Regions from separate parts of the Lysinibacillus sp. UBA6686 genome, predicted to be linked through region 1. Evidence: predicted binding sites of a transcription regulator. Region 1 holds the regulator's gene; the other holds the start of a gene.
What was found. The regulator CtsR, encoded in region 1, represses protease genes until heat stress. The targets are predictions, from matches to a motif close to ATGGTCAATAAAGGTCAAACA.
Positions count from the first base shown of each region.

Region 1 (3,539 bases):
CTTTGAATGTCAGCCAAAATATCCTCCTCTGTTTTACCCAGTGTTATCTGATTCGACACTTGGTAAACATTCCCTAAATTTTCACTACCTTCCCCATATATCCCTCTTACTGTCATTCCTAGCCTTGTCATGGCATTAATAATTTGACTCATTTGAGCTGTTAATGTAAGGGCAGGTAGGTGCATCATAACGGAAGCTCGTAAACCAGTACCGATATTTGTTGGGCAACTTGTAAGATATCCAAAAGTATCACGAAATGCATAAGGTAAAGATTTTTCTAGGGCTCTATCAATTTTATTGGCCTGCTCATATGCCCTTTGCAGCTGAAAACTCGCTGTCATACATTGAATGCGTAAATGGTCTTCTTCATTCACCATAATACTAATTGATTCATCATCAGATAATAGCATGGAGCCAACCTGTTCTTTTTTAGCAAGCTGAGGGCTAATTAAATGCTTTTCTACAAGAATTTGACGCTGTAAGGATGTTAAATCCTTGACGGCAAAATACGAGTAATGATCTTGTAGTTTCGTGCTATCCTGAACAGCGTGTGTTACAGCCTGCTCTACCTGTAATGCCTCATTCTCTGTAAAGGACAGAGGAAAACGATAGCCATCTAAATTTCGTGCAAGACGGATACGTGTACTAATGACTATATCTGAATAATCGTCCTCCACGCTCATCCATGCTGGTGTAGCTCGTTCTAAAAACGATTCAATCATCACGACACATCACCACCTTCAAATTGTAGCTGTTTCTCCAATTCCTTTACTTCATCCCGCAGTTTCGCGGCCTCCTCAAACTGTTCCTCATCTATAGCTACTTTCATAAGTTTACGGATATCTTCTATTTGTTTTTTAATGACGTAAATATTGCTATGAGCACCGGGCATCTTACCTATATGTTGAGGTCCTGCTTGTATTCGATTAAAGAGCTTTGGTAGGTGCTCGCTAAAACTGTCATAGCAGCTAGGGCAACCGAATTTCCCTTCTTTTAAAAATCGTTTATACGTAAAGCCACATTGTGGACAAGTTTGTGGTTGTGGCTGCGCCTGTTGTTTTTCATCCACTTTTTGTTGTTGCCATGTCGGTGAGCCAAACCAATTCGATAATAGCTGTTGAATAGATACAGGCTCTTGTTTAAATTCTGCATGAAATGGATGGAACTGCGAGGCGCAGACGTCACAGTAATGATGCTCTACCTTTTGTCCATTTTGAACTTGTGTTACAGTTACCGTCGCATTACGCTGCTTGCAATGTTCGCAAATCATTTCCATCACCTCTCTATTTTTGCTGTTCATATTTGATTGTTGTTAGCATCGCTCTTAATATTCTTGCTCGAATGGTATCCCGTAATGGGAGTGGCAAATCCAGAGTGGAGCGATCAATTGCCGCTAACATTAACTTCGCTTCTCTCTTTGAAATTACCTGCTCATCAATAAGCCGATAAACTAAATCTTCTGCCATTGTTTGCGATGCCCCTCCCTCTATCTGCCTGAGGACATCGTCAATCAAATCGATTTGTGAATTCGCGCGGACACGTAAAATTCGTATGTATCCACCACCACCACGTTTGCTTTCAACAAGATAACCTCGTTCGGCAGTAAATCTAGTATTGATCACATAATTTATTTGTGAGGGCACACATTGGAATTTATCAGCTATTTCACTGCGCTTAATTTCAATATGCCCTTCTCCACCTAATTCAAGTACTTGCTTCAAGTAGCCTTCTATGATGTCTGATATATTACGCATTAGGAATACACCTCGCTTACTTCACTGACTTTGACTATCTTTGACTTTCTTTGAGTATATTATACAAAACGCTTGAAAATAATTGCAATGATTTCGCCTATAGAAAAATTAATAGCAACCATTTTTTCATTCAAACGCTTGAAAAATCGCTATTCATGCTAGATATCTTAACGGTCGTATGTCTAATGTACCCTTTTTCGTGATGAAAAAAACGCAAGCATATGCAATTAGCATATACTTGCGTCGATAAAAATTATACCCAGCGACCAACAATTGGGTAATGCCATGGTTCATCAGATAAAGCCTTTACAATTCCAATAATCGGTACGACAAACAACATAATACCGAAAATAATTAGGAATGGTAAACCAACGAGTACAAAACTTAGTACCACAGAAATTGCAATTAAAACACCCATTATAATTTGGAACAGTAGTGCTTGAATGGAAATAGCTTTTACTTCCTCATCAGAACTAATTAAGAAAAATAATATTGGTACTAACCATGGCGCAAAAAACGGACTTGCGTGTATGATTACCTTAGACCATTTAGCTTCCATTTATATCAACCCTTCTTTTTTAAATTTTCCTTTGTTTTATGTACTACTATTTACGGAACTATACCCTGAATAGTTTCATTGTATGTTGTATTTTTAAAAAATTCTTTGGGAAAGGCATGTGAGACACTATGGAATTTAATAACACACTAGCAAACGAATACGAAAAGGGTATTCGTCGAACATTACCTAGTTACGATGCCATGCTACGGTTAACACAAACCTTTTATCAATCCACACTACCTGAGAAAGCGGAATTGCTAATAGTTGGCTCTGGGAGCGGCAATGAAATTTTACAACTTGCAGAGCATAAGCCAACTTGGTCATTTGTGGGCATTGATCCTTCTGAGGCCATGTTACATGTAGCGGAGGAACGATTAAAATCTTTGCCTAATCAAATTTCATTATACCAGGGAACTATGCTGGAAACGAAGTTACCCTCTAGAGAGTTTGATGCAGCTAGCTGTATTTTAGTGCTACATTTTATCAACGGGACTCAAGAAAAGCTTGCAACATTGAAAGAAATAGCAAATAATTTAAAGCCTGGTGCACCATTTGTTCTTGTTTCAAAATACGGGCAGCCTGGCTCTTTAGAGACCGAACTACAATTTGATTTATGGCGGGCCTATTGGCTGCAGCATACAAAGCTATCTTCCTTAGAGGTAGCAGATATGGAAAAATCCATACGCTCCCTTTCTTTTATGCCTGAGCAGGATATTTTAACACTACTTCAAGAGGCAGGATTTACAAAACCATCCAGATTTTTTGCCACTACTTTATTTGGTGGATGGATATGCTATAAGGAAATCTAAAAATAATTTCGCCTTGGTGTAATTTCGCTACAGAAGACATTTGTAGCTGCCTCTATGCTTTCGATGAAGATAAATGTATTACTCTATGAGGACAATTATTCCTAGAAAGTTAAAATCAACAGAATTGGGGTGAACGCTGTGATACGCACAATCGGGATTACGAAGGATCAACAACTCATAAAGGGTTTTCCTATCGAGGAAATAAACAATAATCATTTTGAATGGTATTGGGTCGATTTTGATTGCCCTACTACTGAAGAAGAGCTGCTATTGGATACGTTTTTTCATTTTCACCCACTTGCTATAGAAGACTGCTTATTGCGTTTACAGCGACCAAAGCTCGATTTTTATGATGATTTCCATTTCTTTGTTATTCATAGAGTGAATGAAGAATTAGCAGCAGAGGAAGTTAATATT
Region 1 is NZ_DKJS01000056.1:61,495-65,033, reverse strand. Features, by position in the region: gene B2R82_RS14575 (protein arginine kinase) at 1-725, opposite strand, end outside; gene B2R82_RS14570 (UvrB/UvrC motif-containing protein) at 722-1,270, opposite strand; gene B2R82_RS14565 (CtsR family transcriptional regulator) at 1,284-1,754, opposite strand; gene B2R82_RS14560 (DUF4870 domain-containing protein) at 2,008-2,313, opposite strand; gene B2R82_RS14555 (class I SAM-dependent methyltransferase) at 2,442-3,122, shown strand; gene corA (magnesium/cobalt transporter CorA) at 3,261-3,539, shown strand, end outside.

Region 2 (3,539 bases), on a different contig from region 1:
CTCGTTTGACCAGCTGTTCAACATATTTCCAAGCAATGGCAGTGAAATGTTCATCTGATAGTGCGTGGAACATAATGATATCATCCATACGATTCAACAGCTCTGGTTTAAAGTGCTGACGCAATGCTGCCATCACTAAATTTTCAACTGTTGCATCTCCTTCTTGCGCCTCCATTAAATAATTAGACCCAATATTAGATGTTAAAATCACTACAGTGTTTGTAAAGTTAACCATACGACCCTGGCTATCCGTAATGCGACCATCATCTAAAATTTGCAATAAAATATTTGCTACATCTGGGTGTGCTTTTTCAATTTCATCTAGAAGGACAACAGAATACGGATTACGACGAACAGCCTCTGTTAATTGTCCCCCTTCCTCATAGCCAACATAACCTGGGGGTGCACCTACAAGACGTGATACGCTATGTTTCTCCATGTATTCACTCATATCAATACGAATAAAGTGATCCTCTGAATCAAACAACTGAGCAGCTAAAGCTTTGGCAAGCTCAGTTTTACCAACACCTGTTGGTCCAAGGAATAAAAAGCTACCAATTGGACGATGCGGATCCTTGATACCCGCTCTTGCACGCCATACAGCTTCTGTAACAAGCTGAACAGCATTATCTTGTCCAACGACACGCTCATGCAATGTGTCCTTTAAGCGCAATAACTTTTCACGTTCACCCTCCACTAATTTCATTACGGGTATCCCTGTCCAACGAGAAACAATGGAAGCAATTTCTTCAGCAGTTACTTCTTCACGCAAGATGCGTGATTCCGTACCACTCTCTAATTGTTTCTCCATTTTCTGAATTTCCTTTTCCAAAGTAGGTATTTTCCCATGACGTAATTCAGCAGCTTTATTTAAATCATATTTGCTTTCCGCCTCATCTAAATCACGGCGATATTTGTCTAGTGTTTCACGCTTCTTTTGAATACCATGTAAAGCTTCTTTTTCTGCTTCCCATTGTTTGCGCATGCCTTCTGAGGATTCCTTGAGCTTTGTTAACTCCCCGCGCAATTGCTCTAACCGTTTTTTACTTGCCTCATCTTTTTCTTTACGCAGTGCCTGCTCCTCAATTTCTAGCTGCATAATACGACGTGTCACAGCATCCAATTCCTGTGGCATAGAATCTATTTCAGTTCGGATCATGGCACATGCTTCATCGATTAAATCAATAGCTTTATCTGGTAGAAAACGCTCTGTGATATAACGATTTGAAAGTTCCGCCGCCGCTACAATGGCGCGATCATGGATACGTACCGCATGATGTAGCTCAAAGCGCTCCTTAAGGCCGCGTAAAATAGAAACTGTATCTTCTATTGAAGGCTCACGCACAAGTACTTGCTGGAAGCGTCGCTCTAAAGCTGGATCTTTTTCAATATACATTCGATATTCATCTAATGTTGTGGCACCAATACAATGAAGCTCCCCACGTGCAAGCATTGGTTTCAGCATATTTCCAGCATCCATTGCTCCATCTGTTTTTCCTGCACCTACAATGGTATGAATTTCATCAATAAATAAAATAATCCGTCCTTCAGATTCCTTTACTTCCTTTAAGACGCCCTTTAAGCGCTCTTCAAATTGACCTCGATAGCTTGCTCCAGCAATGAGAGCACTCATATCAAGCTCATACAAGACGCATTCTTTTAAACCCTCAGGGACATCCCCTTTTACAATACGTTGTGCTAATCCCTCAACAATAGCTGTCTTACCGACACCAGGCTCTCCGATTAACACAGGATTATTTTTTGTTTTACGTGTTAAAATACGAATAACATTGCGAATTTCCTCATCACGCCCAATAACAGGGTCCATTTTGCCATTTTTAACTTCTTCAATTAAATTTCGTCCAAATTGCTCTAAGGGCTTTTGGTTATCTGTTTGTTGAAACTGCATAATTAGCACTCCTTTTCAATAATGTTTAGCATAATTTCTATACCCATTTTTTAACTATGTTTGACCTTTTTTGACTAACTTTATTTTACATGAACCTATAAAATATGACAAAGAAAAAGCACTAAAAATTTACACTTAAAAATTGAAATTACGTTATAATAATAGTATGTTTCTTCGTTTTTATATCGAAATCCACCATTCTTTTGTGATAATAGCCAATTATTACAAAAAGAAAGCGATGTGTTGAAGATATGGTATTAATGGATAATATGCATGAGAAAATTCAAGATCTTTTTCAAAAGCATGGAATATTTATTAAAGTAAATAAAGGGAATAAAATTTTTTTAGAGGGTGAACGAGCAAAGGAAATCTACTATATTAAAACGGGTGTTGTGTCAATAAGCCAAGAAACGGAGAGCGGTAAGGAATTAACCATTCGGATATGTGGTCCAGACAGCATTATTGGAGAGGGTTCATTATTTTGTAATCTTTCTTATAATTCTATGACTGCAAAGGTTTTAGAGTCTTCTACGCTATATGTTTTAAGCCGCCAATCGTTAGAGCTCTTATTAGTAGAACAACCTTCTCTTATGGTGGAGTATATGAAGTGGCTACAGGCAGAAAATTTAAAGCATCAAAGTCGTTTACGCGATTTAGTGTTAAATGGTAAAAAAGGCGCTTTATTTTCAACCCTAATTCGACTTTCAAATACCTATGGCAAACGTTTAGAAAATAACACTATTTTTATCGATTGCCCTTTAACCAATACAGAAATTGCAAATTTGTGTGGAACGAGCCGAGAAATGATTAATCGCATGCTCAATGATTTAAAAAAGCATCATATTTTATCTTTTGATAAAGGCTATATTACCATTCACGATTTACAATTTTTAAAGGATGAAATTGCCTGTGAGAATTGTCCATTGCAAATATGCCGTATCGATTAAATCGTTACAAGTTAAATCCCCGCTTACCGTTATAAGCGGGGATTTATTTATCTTCATTCATTTCAGTAGGTGTCCAAACAACTACTGAAATAGTGGAACTCAGTCTAAAAACGCAACGTCCTGTGGCAATTTATCTGTGCGAAAGCAATGCGGCAGCTACAATTATGCCAAGGCGAAATTGATTTATCGAACACCTAACGCCATTTTGGCATAGCGTGACATTTTATCCTTTGACCATGGTGGGTTCCATACAATGTTGACATTTGTTGATTTTACTTCTGGAAGTTCACCTAGAGCTGTATTAACTTGGTCCACAATGACTGGTCCGAGCGGGCACCCCATAGATGTTAATGTCATAGTAACAGTCGCCACACCCTCATCATCTAAATCCACATCATATACTAAACCTAAGTTGACTATATCAATACCAAGCTCAGGGTCAATTACATTCTCTAATGCACCTAACATGCTATCTTTCATATCTTGATCCATTTTATTTCTCCTTTCAGCGTAGTGTTAACCTTATCATAGCAGATGCATCTTATTATGCCAAATGCTGTGCAAGCCATTCAGTCGCTGCTAACATGCCCTCTCGTGACACAGCATGTCCTGCTTTTTTTTCTGCAATAAATTTTAGGTCCTCAGGGTTTGTCTCATAGTATTTGCATAAAGTTAAATAAAAA
Region 2 is NZ_DKJS01000051.1:80,346-83,884, forward strand. Features, by position in the region: gene B2R82_RS13565 (ATP-dependent Clp protease ATP-binding subunit) at 1-1,909, opposite strand, end outside; gene B2R82_RS13570 (Crp/Fnr family transcriptional regulator) at 2,170-2,856, shown strand; gene B2R82_RS13575 (metal-sulfur cluster assembly factor) at 3,040-3,348, opposite strand; gene B2R82_RS13580 (prolyl oligopeptidase family serine peptidase) at 3,401-3,539, opposite strand, start outside.
Region 2: a site for CtsR is predicted at 1,967-1,987, ahead of B2R82_RS13565 (ATP-dependent Clp protease ATP-binding subunit). Genes of this name have one in related genera too.